DNA from 4 places in the Kitasatospora sp. NPDC049285 genome. Region 3 is predicted to be linked to each of the others. Evidence: riboswitches for the same ligand, from Rfam matches in the RefSeq annotation. Region 3 holds a riboswitch; each other region holds the start of a gene.
What was found. Region 3 has a riboswitch for cyclic di-AMP ahead of AB0K51_RS00530 (glycoside hydrolase family 16 protein). Riboswitches for the same ligand answer to the same signal wherever they lie in the genome.

Region 1: linked by a shared signal. The riboswitch ahead of AB0K51_RS25940 (M23 family metallopeptidase) and the one ahead of AB0K51_RS00530 (glycoside hydrolase family 16 protein) in region 3 are both predicted to bind cyclic di-AMP.
Region 2: linked by a shared signal. The riboswitch ahead of AB0K51_RS10135 (peptidoglycan DD-metalloendopeptidase family protein) and the one ahead of AB0K51_RS00530 (glycoside hydrolase family 16 protein) in region 3 are both predicted to bind cyclic di-AMP.
Region 4: linked by a shared signal. The riboswitch ahead of AB0K51_RS16025 (transglycosylase family protein) and the one ahead of AB0K51_RS00530 (glycoside hydrolase family 16 protein) in region 3 are both predicted to bind cyclic di-AMP.

The regions. Positions count from the first base shown of each region.
Region 1 is NZ_JBFAQR010000049.1:36,543-40,723, forward strand. Features, by position in the region: gene AB0K51_RS25920 (hypothetical protein) at 84-287, opposite strand; gene AB0K51_RS25925 (TetR-like C-terminal domain-containing protein) at 318-884, opposite strand; gene AB0K51_RS25930 (alpha/beta hydrolase) at 884-1,705, opposite strand; gene AB0K51_RS25935 (YiaA/YiaB family inner membrane protein) at 1,849-2,139, opposite strand; cyclic di-AMP (ydaO/yuaA leader) riboswitch at 2,366-2,532, shown strand; gene AB0K51_RS25940 (M23 family metallopeptidase) at 2,543-3,325, shown strand; gene AB0K51_RS25945 (hypothetical protein) at 3,344-4,181, opposite strand, start outside.
Region 2 is NZ_JBFAQR010000010.1:101,566-105,746, reverse strand. Features, by position in the region: gene AB0K51_RS10145 (PP2C family protein-serine/threonine phosphatase) at 1-1,157, shown strand, start outside; gene AB0K51_RS10140 (hypothetical protein) at 1,558-1,752, shown strand; cyclic di-AMP (ydaO/yuaA leader) riboswitch at 2,120-2,276, shown strand; gene AB0K51_RS10135 (peptidoglycan DD-metalloendopeptidase family protein) at 2,278-3,267, shown strand; tRNA gene AB0K51_RS10130 (tRNA-Gly) at 3,399-3,472, opposite strand; tRNA gene AB0K51_RS10125 (tRNA-Pro) at 3,623-3,696, shown strand; gene tig (trigger factor) at 3,885-4,181, shown strand, end outside.
Region 3 is NZ_JBFAQR010000001.1:116,112-120,292, forward strand. Features, by position in the region: gene AB0K51_RS00520 (ATP-grasp domain-containing protein) at 1-700, shown strand, start outside; gene AB0K51_RS00525 (FAD-dependent oxidoreductase) at 736-1,947, opposite strand; cyclic di-AMP (ydaO/yuaA leader) riboswitch at 2,141-2,316, shown strand; gene AB0K51_RS00530 (glycoside hydrolase family 16 protein) at 2,320-3,447, shown strand; gene ribA (GTP cyclohydrolase II) at 3,479-4,114, opposite strand.
Region 4 is NZ_JBFAQR010000021.1:14,098-18,278, reverse strand. Features, by position in the region: gene AB0K51_RS16035 (AMP-dependent synthetase/ligase) at 1-499, opposite strand, end outside; gene AB0K51_RS16030 (hypothetical protein) at 624-824, opposite strand; gene AB0K51_RS16025 (transglycosylase family protein) at 964-2,232, opposite strand; cyclic di-AMP (ydaO/yuaA leader) riboswitch at 2,238-2,408, opposite strand; gene AB0K51_RS16020 (hypothetical protein) at 2,915-4,181, shown strand, end outside.

The DNA of each region.
Region 1 (4,181 bases), on a different contig from region 3:
GATGACGAGAAGGTCTCGAACCGGCACCGAGTTCGGGGATTCGCGCGGGAATGCGGCGATTGCGCCGCTCGTCCCGGAGGTGCTCAGAGCGACGGCGCCTGCCCTGTCAGCCCCTGCGCCACCGACTCCGGGTAGTCCGGCGAGAGCGGCAGGTCGGGCGCCGTGACCGCGTCGGTCAGCGGACCGGTGCCGACCGGGTGCGGGGCGGCGTGCGCGCTGGGGGCGGCAAGGGAGGCGACCACGCCGACGGCCAGCGAGGCAAAGGCGAGCATGCTGCGCTTCTTCATACCGGGTAGAACGCGCGAGTCGCCGGGAGGTCACGACGGCCAGTGCGCCAGGCCCGCCACCAGCACCTCCGTCAGGCGCTCCAGCGTCACGTCCCGGCCCTCGGCGAGCTGGAACGCCCCCGCCGTGGCCAACGAGGCGTACCCGTGGGCGGTCGCCCGCAGCGTCCGGGCGGCGTGCACCGCCTCCGACCCCGCCAGCCCGTACCCGCGCAGCACCGCGAACAGCACCTCCACCAGCCGTCCGCCCGCCGCGCTCAACTCCGGGTCCGGGTCCGGCGCCTGGGGCAGCGCCGCGTACCGCCGCGGGAACTCGTCGGCGTACCCGGCGTACGCGGTGAGCAGCGCGGCCACCGCCGCCTCCCGGGAGCGGCCGAGCACGGCCGCCGCCAGCCGCTCGGTCAGGTCGTCGGTGGTCCGCACCGCGACCAGCCGGCGCAGTTCGGCGAGACCGCCCGAGACGTGCTTGTACAGCGAGGGGGTGGCCACCCCGGCCTTGGCGGCGACCGCGGCCAGGGTGAGCGCCTCGGCGCCCTGAGCATCGATCAGGTCGAGGGCGTGGTCCACCACGGCGGCGGTGGAGAGTCCGGCGCGGGGCATCAGGCGATCTTCCCGAGGAAGGCGAGCAGGGCGTCGGCGACGAGCTGCGGGTGCGAGGCCATCGGGTAGTGGCCGGCGTCCTCGATCATCACCTTGCGGCCCTTCAGCGCCGCGGCCTGCCGGTCGGCCAGCACCTCCGGCTTCGGGAAGTCGGGGTCCTTGGCGCCCATCAGCACCAGCCCGGGGGCGGTGACCTCCGCGCACCAGCCGATCGGCGCGGAGTTGCCGTGCAGGTACCCGGCCACCGCGGCCTTGCGGGCCGGCTCGCGCAGCATCGCGCCGAGCGAGGCCCGGTAGTCGTCGAAGTCCGCCGGGCGGGCGCCCTTCGGGTAGTAGAACTTCTGCATCGGGCTCCAGATGCCGGGGAAGGCGCCGATGACCGGCCCGGCGACCCCGAACAGAGCCTTCTGGAAGGCGTTCAGCGGCAGGTTCTCGACGAAGGCGTCGATCAGCACCACGCCGCCGGTGCGCTCCGGGGCGAGCGTGGCGGCGCGCACCACGGTGGCACCGGTGTACGAGCTGCCGACCAGCACGGCGCCGCGCAGGTCCAGGTGGGCGAGCAGGGCGACCAGGTCGTCGGCGATCGCGGCCGGGCTGTAGTCGGCGAAGCCGGTGGAGGTCTCGCCCATGCCGCGGAGGTCCATGGTGACCACCCGGTGGCCGGCCGCGCTCAGCAGCGGGGCGAGGAACCGGTAGACCCGGCGGGAGTCGAGCATGCCGGGGAGCAGGACCACCGGGACGCCGTCGCCCGGGGTGTCGTCGTAGGCGAGGGTGCCGCCGGTGACGTCGAGGTACTGGGTGGTGCCGAGGGTGCTGTTCATGGCGGGCCTCCTGGCTGGTCCGGGCTCTCCGGGGTTCGGCTGACTGCCGATAGCCATAAAGCTAAGGCTAATAGCCTTAGCCGTCAAGTCCTGGAGGTGGCGGAGGCCTGGAGGCCCGCCGGAACGGCGGTCGGCGGGTGCGGTCAGATGCCGTCCACCTTGAAGGGGTCGTGTTCGGCGATCAGCTTCTCCAGGCGGGCCTGGTCGACCCGGCTGGTGAGCGCCCCCTCGTCCTGGCGGTCGCGGATCACCTTGGCCAACGTGAACGCGGAGGTGATCTCGAAGAGCAGTCCGACGGCGAGGAACGCGCGCATCCAGGCGTTCACCGGCAGGTAGGCGATCCCGACGACGAGCGCGACGGTGGCGAGGACGAAGGAGGCGGCGGCCTGGAGGTAGAACGCCGCGGTGGTCCGGTGGGGCATCGGTGCGGTCATGGCACCAGGGTCGGGGCGCGGTCGGCCCGGGTCGTGAGCACGGATACTCAACTCCGCCGTCACGGTCCGTCATGCCGGCGGTGGGGGCTTCTGGTAAACCGTCACAAATCACCCATAGGTCGTCAGGAAAGTTTCACAGCCCCTCGGTAGGAGCTTGGAATCATGGGGTCCATAGGATTAACGTTTGATAACGCAGCGCGGTCGGCAACGCCGTAACCAAGCGGCACCGTGCGCCACGCCTAATCCAACCGGGCACGCCCTTCACCGGGCCGCCCAGGAGCCGGGGAACCACCTTCCACCGGGGTGAATCGGAACGGCCCTCGGGCCCGACCGTAGGAGACCTTCCACCTCCGAACCCGTCAGCTAACCCGGTCGGCGACAGGGAAGGAAGGAGCACGCCCCCGTGGCGTCGACCTACACCGAGAGCACCGGCACCCGGCTGCTCGACCACCCGGCCGAGCAGGACGCCGTCCGGCACCGCCTGCCCCGCCAGTCCCGCGCCGGAGCAGCCCCGCTGTTCGGCGCCGCCGCGATGACCGCCGCGCTCGGCGCCACCGGACTCGCCGCCGCCCCCGCGCAGGCCGCCGCCCCGGCACCCGCCGCACCCGCCGTGACCGCCGCTGACGAGGCGTCGGACGGCCTGCTGGCCGCCGACCCCGGGCTCGCCCTCGCCGCCCGCATCCAGCAGCAGGCCGACGGCCAGCGCACCGCGGCCGACGAGAGCGCCCGGGTCGCCGCCGCCCAGGAGGCCGAGGCCAAGCGGGCCGCCCAGCAGGCCGGGACGCACCGCGACGCCTACGCCCTCCCGCTCGCCGACTACCAGCTCACCGCACACTTCGCGCAGTCCGGCGACCACTGGGCGCTGCTGCACACCGGCCTCGACTTCACCGCCCGCACCGGCACCCCCGTCGCCGCCGTCGCCGCCGGCACCGTCACCTCGGCCGGCTGGTCCGGCGCCTACGGCTACCGCGTCATCCAGACCCTGCCCGACGGCACCGAGATCTGGTACTGCCACCTGTCGCAGATCGCCACCCCGTCCGGCCAGGTCACCGCCGGCACCGTCCTCGGCGCGGTCGGTGCCACCGGCAACGTCACCGGACCCCACCTCCACCTGGAGGTCCGCCCCGCCGCGGGCGCCCCGATCGACCCGCTCCCGTGGCTCACCGCCCACGGCCTCCAGCCGTAGGCACCGCCGCCTGACCGGCTATCCCTCCGGGTCCAGGCCCGGGAGCCCGTCCCGCTCGGCCTGGCCCGGGAGGTACTCCTCCGGCGCCAGGTCCGCGAACGCCTCCCGCTGGGCCGGACCCGGCACGTAGTCCTCCGGCGCCAGGTCCGGGTACTCCTCCAGCAGCAGGCGGGCCAGGCCCGGGACGGTCCACTCGCCGCACAGGTCGATCGCGGCCTCGGCCACCGCCGCCTCGAACCCCTCGAAGTCACCGGCGAGTTCGGCCGGCATCGGGAGCCCGCGGGCGGTCAGCTCGGCCAGGTTGCGGTACGAGCGGTGCATCAGGCCCTGCTCCAGCAGCCGCCGCGCCCCGTCGGTGGCCATCCCCACCACCCGGATCCGCTCCGGGCTCCACGCGTCGCCCGGCTCCAGGCCCGGCACCTGCTCGAACGCCGCCTGCCGCTCCTCCTGCGTGAACTCCCGGAAGCCGTCCAGCCACACCCGCACCGCGTCCAGGTCCCACTCCGGCACCCCGTCCGCCCGCAGCAGCAACGCGTACAGCCGCGGCCAGGTCACCAGGTCCGAGCGCCGCAGCAGCCCCGCCAGCAGCTCGCCCTGCCAGTCGGCCTCCTCGTGCAGCCGCTCCCACCGCTTGGCGTTCAGCCGCCGCGCCGTACGCTGACGGTCGATCAGCAGCCGCACCGCCGCGCCGTACGCCAACGGGTCGCCGTCCGGCTGGACGTACAGGTGCAGGCGCTCGTACAGCAGCTGCTCCACCATCGGTGAGGACAGCTCCGGGAACCCGTCGTGCAGCCGGGCCCCACCGAGCTCCAACAGCGTCAGGACGGCCCGCACCGCCCCCTCGTCCACCGGCGGC
Region 2 (4,181 bases), on a different contig from region 3:
AGCCCGTGACGGCCCGGTGGCGCGCGGCGCTGTACCGGGCCCGACGCAGGCTGCGCCGAACCGGGGTGGACTACTTCCGCGGCGACGGCGCCGACTGGTGGGCCTTCGCGCTGCTCGCGCTGGCCGTCCCGCTGCTGGTCATGCTGAACGTCTGGATCCCCAACTGGTGCCCGCCCACCGCCCTGGTGCTGCCGATCCTGGCCGGCGCCCTGCTGCTGCGCCCCGGCACCCTGGTGCTGCTGTACGCGGTCGCGGCCGGCGGGCTGATCACCGAGTCCCTGGTGCACACCGGGGAGCGGACCGCGGCCGACAACCCCGACGCCTACATCTACGGGGTCACCCCCGGCGCGGCCCTGGTGGTCGGCGCGGTCGGCGTCGCCGGGCTGCTGGTCGCCCAGTTCCGCCGCCGGGTCGGCGTGCCGTGGCGCGGCGGCTCCACCATGCTCTTCGACCTGCGCGAGCGGATCCGGGTGCAGGGCCGCGTCCCCCGGCTCCCGGAGGGCTGGCACGCCGACATGGCGCTGCGCCCGGCCGGCGGCCAGTCCTTCTCCGGCGACTTCATGGTGGCCGCCCGCACCGGCCCCGGCGGCCGGGTGCTGGAGGCGGTGCTCGCCGACGTCTCCGGCAAGGGCATGGACGCCGGCAGCCGGGCCCTGCTGCTGTCCGGCGCCTTCGGCGGCCTGCTCGGCTCGCTGCCCGCCCACGACTTCCTGCCCGCCGCCAACGGCTACCTGCTCCGCCAGGACTGGGAGGAGGGCTTCGCCACCGCCGTCCACCTGGTGCTCGACCTGGACACCGGCGAGTACGAGCTGCTGTCGGCCGGCCACCTGCCCGGCATGCACCGCCTCGCCGGCGCCGGCCACTGGGAGGTCAAGCAGGCCGAGGGCCCGCTGCTCGGGGTGTACGACGGCGCCAAGTTCGAAGGGGTGCGCGGCACCCTCGGCCCCGGTGACCTGCTGCTGATGTGCACCGACGGCATGGTGGAGATCCCCGGCCGCGACCTCGCCGAGGGCATGGACCGGCTGATGGGCGAGGCGGACCGGCTGGTGGCCACCGCCCCGGTGGCCGGGCGCTCCGGCGCCGCGGTCCGGCTCATCGACACCGTCGCCAAGCACGTCAACGACGACCGCGCCGTGCTGCTGGTCTGGCGTCGCTGACTCCCGCCCGCGCCGGTCGGCGCACCGTGCGGGAGGCGCTCGCGGGCTGTCCACGGAGTGTCAACCCGGGACGTTGATCTTCGGCCAATTCTCCTGCGGCACCCGGGGAATGGATCACCTGCGGGTCTGCCTGCCGGTTTGCCGGGAGAGCCCCCGCAGTCCGCCGCCCGCCGACGGTCCGTCAAGGCCGGTCCGCTATGGTCACGGTCGGCGAAAATCAGTCTCATCGCGCGGGTTGCGGCGCCGGGCTTGTGGGCAAGTCCTTTACGCAGTCCGCACGAACGACCACACTGAGTCCGGATGGGCTGGTGGGGACACGGGGGGTTGGGGCCGGTTTCCGCCTGGAGCCATCTCCGGTTCCGACACGAGTCCCCGCCATGAACCGAGGAAGTGAGTCCGGGTGGCCTTCTCCGTCTCCGCGCTGGTCCTGTTCGGCATCGTCTGCGCCATCTTCATCCGCAACAAGCAGCTGAAGAGCGGGCACTTCATCGTCGCCGCGCTGTTCGGCTTCATGCTGAGCCAGTCGACCGCGGCCGGTCCGATCCAGCAGTTCCTCAACTCGGTCGCCAAAGCCATCTCCTCGATCGCGGGTTGACGCACCGTCGGCTCCCGGGGGGAACACCGCGACGGACGGGGAGGCGCCCCGCGCCGTCGCACCGGCCTGCCCGCGGGTGACCAGGGTCACCCGTTCCGTCACTCCGCGTCCGCACCGCACTGCGGAGGGTGCCCGAAATCGCCCCGCGTAGAGGGTTCGTAGGCACACCGTCATGATCCCGTGCGCGGACCGCAGCAGGCCGCTCGGCAGAGCGTGACCTGTCGATCCGTCAGCCCCTTCCCGATCTTGGGAACGGGGCTTTTCGGCGCTTGCCAGCCTCCTGACCCGTGGGTTTTGCTTCCTCAGCAGCCCGGCAATGGTCCGGGTGGGCCACCGAGCGGAACGCCTAGTCCTGCCGCCGTCCGGTGCCGACCAGATACCCAGTCACGGCAGGAGCGGGGGAACCACAGGTAAGTCGCCGGACCCGGAACACGGGCCCCGGCTCGGGGTGAAGCCGCGCTTGCGGCCGGGCAACTCTCGCCCGAACCCGACAGCTCACCTCGTAGGCGTCGGAGAGGAATGCTCATGTCCGTCAAGGGCAAGCACCGCAAGCCGCGTATGACCACCCTCGTCCGTATCGCCATCGCCACCGGCGTCGCCGGCGCCGCGGTCGGCCTCCCGGTGACCGCCGCTTCCGCGCACGTCACCACCGACCACCAGGACAACGGCCGCCAGTGGGCCCAGGTCTCGGTGGACGCCACCCCGGTCGCCGACACCGCCGCCGCCGCGCCGCAGGCCGCTCCGGCCGCCGCCGCGCACGACTACAAGGTCGTCTCCGGCGACACCCTGTCGAAGATCGCCACCGCCCAGAAGGTGGACGGCGGCTGGCAGAAGCTGTACCAGGACAACCGCTCGGTCATCGGCGGCAACCCGAACCTGATCTACCCGGGCCAGCAGCTCACCGTCAACGGCAAGGCCGCGGAGACCGCCGCCGCGCCGAAGACCGAGCAGGCCGCCCCGAAGGCCGAGCAGGCCCCGAAGGCGTCCAGCAACGACACCGCCAAGGCGTCCGGCTCCACCAAGTCGACCACCTCCGCGGCGAAGTCGACCACCTCCACCGCCAAGACCGTGCAGGCCGCCCCCAAGGCGTCCACCTCCTCGGTGGCCTCCTCCGGCTACGTCGCGCCGGCCCCCGGCAGCGTCACCACCGGTTACAAGGTGGCGGGCTCCAACTGGGCCAGCGGCTACCACACCGGCATCGACTTCCCGGTCTCCACCGGCACCAGCCTCAAGGCGATCGCCGCGGGCACCGTGGTCTCCGCCGGCAACGGTGGCGCCTACGGCAACCAGGTCATCATCAAGCTGGCCGACGGCAAGTACGCCCAGTACGCCCACCTCTCCTCGATCTCCGTCTCGGCCGGCCAGTCCGTGACGGCGGGTCAGCAGATCGGCCTGTCCGGCGCCACCGGCAACGTGACCGGCCCGCACCTGCACTTCGAGATCCGCACCACCCCGGACTACGGCTCCGACATCGACCCGGTCGCCTACCTGGCCGCCCACGGCGTCAACGTCTGATCCCCGCAGTAACCGTCGAAGGCCCCGCGCAGCGTTGCGCGGGGCCTTCGGGCTGCCGGGCGGAAACACCGACGGCCCGAGCGGAAACGCAGACGGCCCCAACTGCGGGTGCAGTCGGGGCCGTCGGGCTGTGGAGCGGGTGACGAGAATCGAACTCGCGTGACCAGTTTGGAAGACTGGGGCTCTACCATTGAGCTACACCCGCGTAGGCGTACCCGCACCGCCGTGGCGGTGGTGAGGACTGGCCTAGCGTACCTGGTCGGGGCCGCGGAATGCACACCGCTTTGCCGCCGTCGGCTCGCGGATTTCGCTCCGGTCGGGGGCGGGCCGACGTGTACTCTTCTGCTCGGCACCACGGGGTGTGGCGCAGGTTGGTAGCGCGTCCGCTTTGGGAGCGGAAGGCCGTCGGTTCGAATCCGGTCACCCCGACCGTGTGCGGCAGGGTCTCGTCCGGCGGGCGGGGCCCTGTTGTCGTCTTCCGCTTTTCCGGAACGCCGCCGGTGCCGGGCACAGTCGCTTTCGTGGTACCGGTAGGATGGACCGCTGGCGGTAGTACGGACAGCAATGCAGCCCCAACCGCCTATCGCCCTGACCGCAAGCCCCTAGGAGACCTAACCGTGAAGAGCGCCGTCGAGACTCTGAACCCGACCCGGGTTCGACTCACCGTCGAGGTGCCCTTCGAGGAGCTCAAGCCCAGCCTCGACGCGGCGTACAAGAAGATCAACCAGCAGGTCACCGTACCGGGCTTCCGTAAGGGCAAGATCCCGAACAAGGTGATCGACCAGCGGTTCGGCCGTGGCGCCGTGCTGGAGGAGGCCGTCAACGACGCGCTTCCGCGCTTCTACACGCAGGCCGTCGACGAGGGCCAGATCGACGTGCTGGGCCAGCCGGACATCACCGGCATCGAGGGTGTC
Region 3 (4,181 bases):
CCACCCCGTGGTCACGCACACCACCCTGGTCCGCGACGAGGCCGAACTGCGCGCCCTGGCCCGCGCCGACGGGCAACTCTCCGTCCTCGCCCAGGAGTACGTGCCGCGCGAGCACTCCGAGGACTGGTTCACCCACCTGACCTGCGGGCGCGACGGCGAACCGCTGGCGGTCTTCACCGGCCTCAAGCAGCGCGACTGGCCTCCCGGCGGCGGCTTCACCACCCTGGCCCGCTCGCTGCCCAACCCCGAACTCGCCGAACTCGCCGCCCGGTTGTGCCGCTCCATCGGCTACAGCGGGATCGCCGACCTGGACTGGCGCTACGACCGCCGCGACGGCCGCTACAAGCTGGTCGACTTCAACCCCCGCCAGGGCGCCCAGTTCCGGCTGTTCGAGACCACCGGCGGCGTCGACGTGGTCCGCGCCCTGCACCTGTGGCTCACCGGACGCGACGTCCCGCCCGGCGCGCAACTGGTGCGCAGCTTCAAGGTCGGCCGCCTCGACCTGCTCTCCGCCGCCGCCAACGCCTGGCAGGACCGCCGCCCGCCGCGCGACGTCCTCCCGCGCCGCGGCACCGTCCGCGCCTGGGCCTGCCGCGACGACCCCGTCCCGGTCGCCGTGGAGATCACCCGCAGCGCCGCCTCCTTGATCCACGGCGTGGCCCACCGGGTCCGGGCCGTCGCCGGCAGGTCGCACGGCTGAGCCGACGGAGCGAGCGCGTAGCCGGGGCGAGCGCGTCAGGCGGCGGGTCGGGACCGCCGTGCGGCAAGCGCGCGGGACAGGCGGCCGGCCGCGAAGCCGGTGCCGCAGACGAAGCGCATCACCGGGCCGAAGGCGTCCGCGGCGGCCAGGCCCGTGAAGTACAGCCCCGGCACCGAGGATTCGAAGCCGGCCGAGAGCCGCGGCGCGCCCGCGTGGGTGCGCACCGCCGCGCGCAGGGACGGGTCCAGGATCGCCAGCCGCGAGACGTCCACCCGGAAACCGGTCGCCACCAGGACGTGGTCGGCCTCGACCGGCCCGCCCGGCCCGGTCAGCGACAGCCGCACCGCGCCGTTCAGGTCGGCGCCCGCCAGTTCGCGGCCGGTCACCACCGGCAGCACCCCGTCGACCCGCTCGCGCAGCCACCAGGCGCCCGCCGGGCCGAGGACCGTCCGGACGTAGTGCTCCCGGGTCCCGTCGGGCAGGTGGCGGAAGGCGGCCGGTGCCCGGCTGAACGCCATCAGCGGCCAGCCAGGGCCCAGTGGCGAGACCGGGCTGCGCAGCCGCGTCGCCAGCGGACGGTCCGCGCCGCCGTCGACCGGCGGCGGCGCGCCGAACAGCAGCCGCTCCCGGCGCGCCACCACCACCGGGCTGGCCCCCGCCTCGCTCAGCAGCGCCGCCCCCTCCAGCGCGGACTGCCCCGCCCCCACCACCGCGACCCGCCGCCCGGCGAACGCCGCCGGGTCGGTCAGCGCGCTGGAGTGCGAGGCTGCGCCCGCCTCCAGCAGCGGGCGCAGCACCGGCGGGATCCAGGCGTACGGCGGGAACCCGGTGGCCAGCACCACCGCGCGGGACTCGAAGGACTCACCGTCCGCCAGCCGCACCAGGAACCGGCCGGCCTCCGGGGTGACCGAGACCACCTCGCTGTTCTGGGCGTCCGGCACGCACTGGCGCTGGAACCACTCGCCGTAGCGGATGAACTCCGCCACCGGAATGGGGTACCGGGCGCCGACCGGCCGCTCGCCGTGCGCCCGCCGGAAGTCGTTGAAGCCGAACCCGGGGCGCGGCGACGAGATGCTCGACGCCGCCGGGGTCGACTTCAGGAACATCCCGATCGGCATCCGCGCCCGCCAGCTGCCCATCGGCTCGCCGAACACCCGCGTCGGCACTCCCCGCCCCCGCAGATGCGCCGCCACCGCAAGCCCGTACGGTCCGGCGCCGACCACCGTCACCGCCACCGCGGCACTCACGGCCGCCGCCCTCTCCGCTGCCGCGCCGTCATCGGGCACCTCCTCCGTCGGGGTGCATCCAGGATGCGGTCCGGCCCCGCGTCGGGCACGTCGACCGGACCGGCAATTGTCTTGTACGCGTCCTGCGGCTAGCCTGCACGGGCGCCCGCCACCGAGCGGGCACCGCGGCCGGGACGCCGAATCCCGTCCACCCGGCTGCGGCACACCGAGCTACGGAACGGACGGGAGCGGGGGAACCAGGTCAGTACGCCCGGCCCCCGCATTCCCGCGGACGGTCGCGGCTCGGGGTGAAGCCGTTCCACAGACGGCCGGGCCACTCGTGCGGCCCGAACCCGACAGCTCACCTCGTAGGCGTCGCCGAGGATGACAACCATGCGCCTCTCCGCCACACCTGCCAGGGTCGCCGCCGCGACCGGCCTGGCCGTCGCCGCGCTCGCGCTGGCCAGCCCGGGCACGGCAGACGCCGCCGGCCACTACCGCGCCGGCAAGTACCGCACCTGGGCCCCCACCGCGGCGCCCACGACCACCCCGACCGCGACCACCCCGGCCGCCACGGCGTCCGCCACGACATCGGCTCCGGCTCAGACACCGACCCCGGCTCAGACACCGACGCCGACCCCGACGGCGGCCGCGACCAGTCCGCTGCCGGCCCAGTCGCCGTTCGCCAGCCCGACCGCCAGCGCCTCGGCGCCGGCGCCCGCGGCCACCACCCCGGCCGCGACCGCGACGCCGAGCCCGACCGCGACGACGCCTCCCGCGCCGACCGGCGGCGCCGGCGCGGGCACGCCGACCTGGGAGGACGACTTCAGCTCCGCATCGGTGCCGCTGGGCAGCTGGACCGGCTGCAGCGCCAACGGGCCGCTGCAGACCAGCCACTGCACCGGGCTGCCGTCCGCGGTGGACGCCAAGTGGTGGGCCTACCCGTCCGGCTGGCAGGACACCTCGAAGAACGGCACCTACAACCCGGCCAAGACGCTGTCCATCGCGAACGGGCAGATGAACATCCACCTGAACCGGGACAGCGGCGGCACCTGGGTCGCCGCGCCCACGCCGAAGCTGCCGCAGAACACCACCTACGGCACCTACGAGGTCACCTGGAAGGCCACCTGCGCGACCGGCTACAAGGTGGCGTGGCTGCTCTGGCCGGACTCCTACACCTGGCCGCGTGACGGGGAGGTCGACTTCCCCGAGGGCGACCTGTGCGGCAACGTCGGCGCGTTCATGCACCGCCAGGGCGCGACGGCCGGCAGCGACCAGGACGCCTTCAACGCCAACGTCCCGGTGGCGGGCGCCTGGCACACCAGCCGGATCGAGTGGCAGGCGAACGACCTGAAGTTCTACCTGGACGGCAAGCTGATCGGCCACTCCACCTCGCGGGTGCCGAACACCCCGATGCACTGGGTGCTGCAGTCCGAGACCTCGCTCGGCGGCACCACCGCGGCGGTCGGCTCCTCGGCCGACATCGCCATCGACTCGGTGCGCTTCTGGAAGGCGGGCTAGTCCCCGCGCCCCGTCTGGTCGGCGGCCTGTGTCAGCCGACCAGACGGGCGAGCGGGATCGAGTGGCCGGTGTGCTCGACCTTGGCGCGCAGGTAGCGCAGGTTGCTGGGGGAGGCGTGGACGCCGGTGGGGACGCGGTCGGCGACGGTGATGCCGAGGGCGGTGAGCTGGGCGGCCTTGTCGGGGTTGTTGCTGAGCAGGCGGACGGCGGGGACGCCGAGGGTGGTCAGCATCTGGGCGGCGGCGGTGTAGTCGCGGCCGTCCTCGGGCAGGCCGAGCGCGGCGTTGGCCTGGTAGGTGTCGAGACCGGTGTCCTGCAGGGCGTAGGCGTCGAGCTTGTTGTAGAGGCCGATGCCGCGGCCCTCCTGGCGCAGGTAGAGCAGGTACCCGCCGGCCTCGGCGATCTTCTCGACGGACTCGCGCAGCTGCGGGCCGCAGTCGCAGCGGGCCGAGCCGAAGACGTCGCCGGTGAGGCACTCGGAGTGCAGGCGCACCAGCGGGGCGGGGGCGCCGGGCTCGGTGGACGGCTCGCCCAGGGCCAGTGCGAGGTGCTCGGCGCCGTCGGCGAGGCCGCGGAAGGTGAACACCTCCGCCTCGACCTGGTAGCCGTCGCCGAAGCCGAGCGGGATGTGCACCCGGGAGCGCACGGTGGCGGCGGGCAGCGGCAGGCCGGCCGCGACCGGGGTGTCGAGCTGCGGGTCGGTCGGCGTCTGCGGCTGCGTCGCGGTGTCCGTC
Region 4 (4,181 bases), on a different contig from region 3:
GGGCGATCGCGACGGTCAGCACCTCCGCGGTCTCGGCGTCCTCCGCGACCGCCAGCACCGCGCCGGAGTCCCGGACGATCCACTCCGCCTGCTCGACCGAGGAGGTCGGGTACACCGGCACCACCGAGGCGCCGGCCGACCAGGCCGCGAAGTCCAGCAGCATCCACTCGTACCGGGTGCGCGACATCAGTGCGACCCGGTCGCCGGGCCGCACCCCGGCCGCGACCAGTCCGCGCGCGGTGGTCGCCACCTGGTCGGCGAACTGACGGGCCGTCAGGTGCTCCCAACCGCCGTCGGCCCGGCGCCTGCTGGCGACCCGGGCCGCCGGGTCCTCCTGCGCGTTGCGGAAGGGCAGGTCGGCGAGGCTGCCGGTCTCCGGCGGCGCGACCAGGTGGGGGCTGTGCGCCTCGACCACCCGCCCGCCGGAGCGGACGGTCCGGACCGGCACGCGGTCGATCAGGTGTTCAGTGCGCCCGGCACGGGCGAGGGGATGTGCCATGAGCGGACTCCCTTGGGTGGTGGGGGTCCGCCAAGGGTAGGTACTCGGCAGTAAACTTACTAGACGGTAAGTTCCTTGACGGTGCCGGAGATTGTGTAAAAGGTGCGTGTTCCCTGACGGAGCGTCAGCCCTGGTCGGCCTGCGGCGCGGGACCGGTGAACCGCTCGTTCTCCCGGTCGTTGCCGGTGATCGCCTCGGTGCGCCTGCCGGTCGAGAGGTAGTCGCGCACCACCAGCTCCACCGCGTCCTGCGGACTGGTCGTGCCGACCCGCATCATCACCTCGAGCGCGAGGTCCGCGTCGAGCGAGATCGTCACCTTGGCCATCGGGTCGCTCCTGAACGCTCGGGACAGGTCCGTCCGGCCGAGCATAGGCCGCTGCCCCCGGAGCCGACCAGGGTCCCCGAGGGCAGCGGTGCATCAGGCGCGGGCCGGGCCCGCGTCAGGCACTGGGTGGGCGGACGGGTCAGACCCGGCCGGCGAAGTCCGGCGCCCAGTTGGCGATGGTCTCCGTGCGCACACCGGCGCTCGGGTTGGCCGCCTCGACGTACTTGCCGCCGCCGACGTACATCGCCACGTGGTACACGCCCGAGTTGGCGCCGTTGCTGGACCAGAACAGCAGGTCGCCCGGCTGCAGGTTGTCCAGCGACACCCGGGTCGAGTAGTCCGCCTGGTCGGCGGCCACCCGCGGCAGGCTGATGCCGGCCTGGCGGAAGGCCGCCTGGGTCAGGCCCGAGCAGTCCCAACCGCCGTTGCCGGTACCGCCGTAGACGTACGCCTGGCCGACCTTGGACAGCGCGAAGTTCACCGCGGCGGCCTTGGAACCGGTCACCGCGGAGGCGGTGGTGGTGGCGGACTTGGTGGTGCTCGCCGCGATGGTCGAGGTGCTCGCCTTGGCGGTGCTGCTCTTGGCGGCGGCGGTGGAGCCGGTGCTCTGGGTGGTGTTCTTGCCGGTGCCCTGGTGCGAGGAGCCGTTGTTCCAGGAGTCGTGCGAGCCGTTCCACGACGACTTGGTGGACTGCTCGGCCGGGGCGGAGGCGGTCGCGACGTTGCCCAGCGAGAGCTGCTGACCCGGGTAGATCATGTCCGGACCCTCGGTCAGGAGGGAGCGGTTCAGGTCGTACAGCTTCTGCCAGCCGCCGTCCACGTGGTGGCTCTGCGCGATGGTGGACAGCCAGTCGCCCGCGACCACGGTGTAGGTCTCGGCGGCCTGGGTGCTCTGCTGCGGCTGGGCGGCCGGCTGCTGCGGCTGCTGGGCCGGCTTGGTCTCGGCCTTCGCCTGCGGGGCGGCGGCCGGGGCCTGCTGCTGGGCCTTGGGCTGCTGGGTCTTGGCCGCGCTCTGGCCGGCCGAGGTGTCGACCTGCGGGGCGGAGCCGCCCTTGGTCAGACCCGCCTGGATCGAGCAGACCGGCCAGGCGCCGGGGCCCTGCACGGCCAGCACCTTCTCGGCGGTGGCGATCTGCTGGTCCTTGGTGGCCAGGTCGGCGCGCGAGGCGTACGCCGTGCCGCCGAAGGCGGCCCAGGTGCTGTTGGTGAACTGGAGGCCGCCGTAGAAGCCGTTACCGGTGTTGATCGACCAGTCGCCGCTGGACTCGCACTGCGCGACCTTGTCCCAGGTCGACACCGAGGCGGCCGAGGCGGAGCCGGAGGCCAGGCAGGGAACGGTGAGGCCGATGCCGACGACGCCGGTGGTCGCGATCAGGCGGCGGGCGCGCTTGGCGCTGATGGGCAGCATGAAGAAGCGTTCCTCTCCCACGCCTGCGAGGTGAGCTGTCGGATTCGGGCTGGAGTTGCCCGGCCGCGCACACCTGACGGCGTGCACGGCTTCACCCCAAGCCCCGGAGCGGCCTTCGACCACTCCCGGGCGACTTACCTGGTTCCCCCGCCCCTGCCGTGGTGCGTATCGCAATGCCAGCGCACCCGGCGGCAGGACTCGGCGTTCCGGGCGAACTGGGTCCGTGTGACCACGAACGTGGGCAGGAGATTAAGCGGAGTCAAGAGCAATTCGCAAATGGCTGTGAGGGGGGTCACTTTCTTTCGGAATGGCGATCAAGGAATTTCCGGCGAACTCCGATGGGTGGTCCGGAATCTGTTTTCGCGTCAGGGGTCGGCCGATCTTGTGTCCCGTTTGTCACCTTACGTTCTGATCCATGCCTTATGGTGGCTTTGGTGAGTGTTCGGTGCGAGTGGATCGGCGGACGTTTTGGATGGTTTTGCCGATGTTTGGTGGATAATCTCCCTCTGATCGCAAGGCCTTTCCGGAATTCCGGCTCGCTCCCGATGCGTTCTCGAACGCACGTGCCTGACGCTACGTCAGGATGCTTACTCGGATGCCGAGATGCGTGGCTTCGACACCTCCTCTGCCTATGCTGCCCTCGAGTTGAGTCGGGGTAGCGGGCCCCGGAAGGGCGGCGGCGGTGGAGCGGCAGCAGGACGGCGGGCGGCATCGGCGGCCGGTGGTGGGGCGGCGGCGGTTACTGGGGTGGCTGGCGGCGGGGACGGTGGCCGCGGTCGGCGGGGGAGTGGCGCTGCGCGGGTCGCTGGCCGGAGGTGTGGTCCAGACGCCCGTCGCGCTGCCGAGCATGAGCGACCATCAGCACGGTGCCATGAGCAACAGCAGCCCGGCCGCGCCGCCGCCGTCCAGCCCGGCGCCGCTGCCGCCGGCGCCGCCGGTGGACGAGGGCGGCCGCAAGTGGTCGGACGCCAAGGGCTGGGGCGGGCAGCTGCCGGGCCCGAAGAGCGCGGTGCGGATCACCGACCGGGTGCTGCTCGACACCGACGTGCAGGTCGGCTCGCTGCTGGTGGACACCGGCGGTTCGCTGGTCTTCGCCAAGGACCGCTCGGTGACCCTGGCCAGCGCCGGCAACGTGGAGGTCCGCGGCTCGCTCGCGCTCGCCCCGAGCGGCGCGGCCGTGCACACCCTGCGCTTCCCGTCCGTGGACGAACACCGCTTCCAGGGCGGCGGGATGACCGTGGTCGACACCGACACCGGCCTGTGGGTCACCGGGCAGGGGTACCTGCGGCTGGACGGTGCGCCGCGCACCGCCTGGGTCCGGGCCGCCGCCGACCTCAAGCCGGGCGACGCCACCCTCCGGCTGGCCGCCGCGCCGGAGGGCTGGCAGGTCGGCGACGAACTCGCCGTCACCCCGACCGCCCCGCCCGACACCGCCGACTTCTCCACCGCCTACGACCTGTGCACCGTCAAGGCGATCGACGGCGCCGCCGTCACCCTGGACGCGCCGCTGCAGCACGCCCACCCGCGGGTCGCGCTCGGTGGCGGGCTCACGCTCGGCGCGGAGGTGCTCAACCTGACCCGCAACGTCCGGATCGAGGGCACCGAGCAGGGCCGGGCGCACGTCCACGTCACGTCGAGCCGCCCGGCGGACGTCCGGCACGCGGCGATCCGCTGGATGGGCCCGCGCTCGGCCGGCAAGGACAGTTGGAACGGACAGCCCGTCACCGAGCCGGTGCTGGGCCGGTACGGGCTGCACTTCCACATGCTGCTGAACGCCTCGCGCGGCACCGTGGTGGAGGGCGTGGTGGTCCGCGACACCGGCAGCCACGCGTTCGTGCCGCACGCCAGCCACGGCATCACCTTCCGCGGCTGCATCTCCCACCAGACCTGGGAGGACGCCTACTGGTGGGACGGCCCGATCGACACCCGCACGCCGCAGGGCCCGTCCG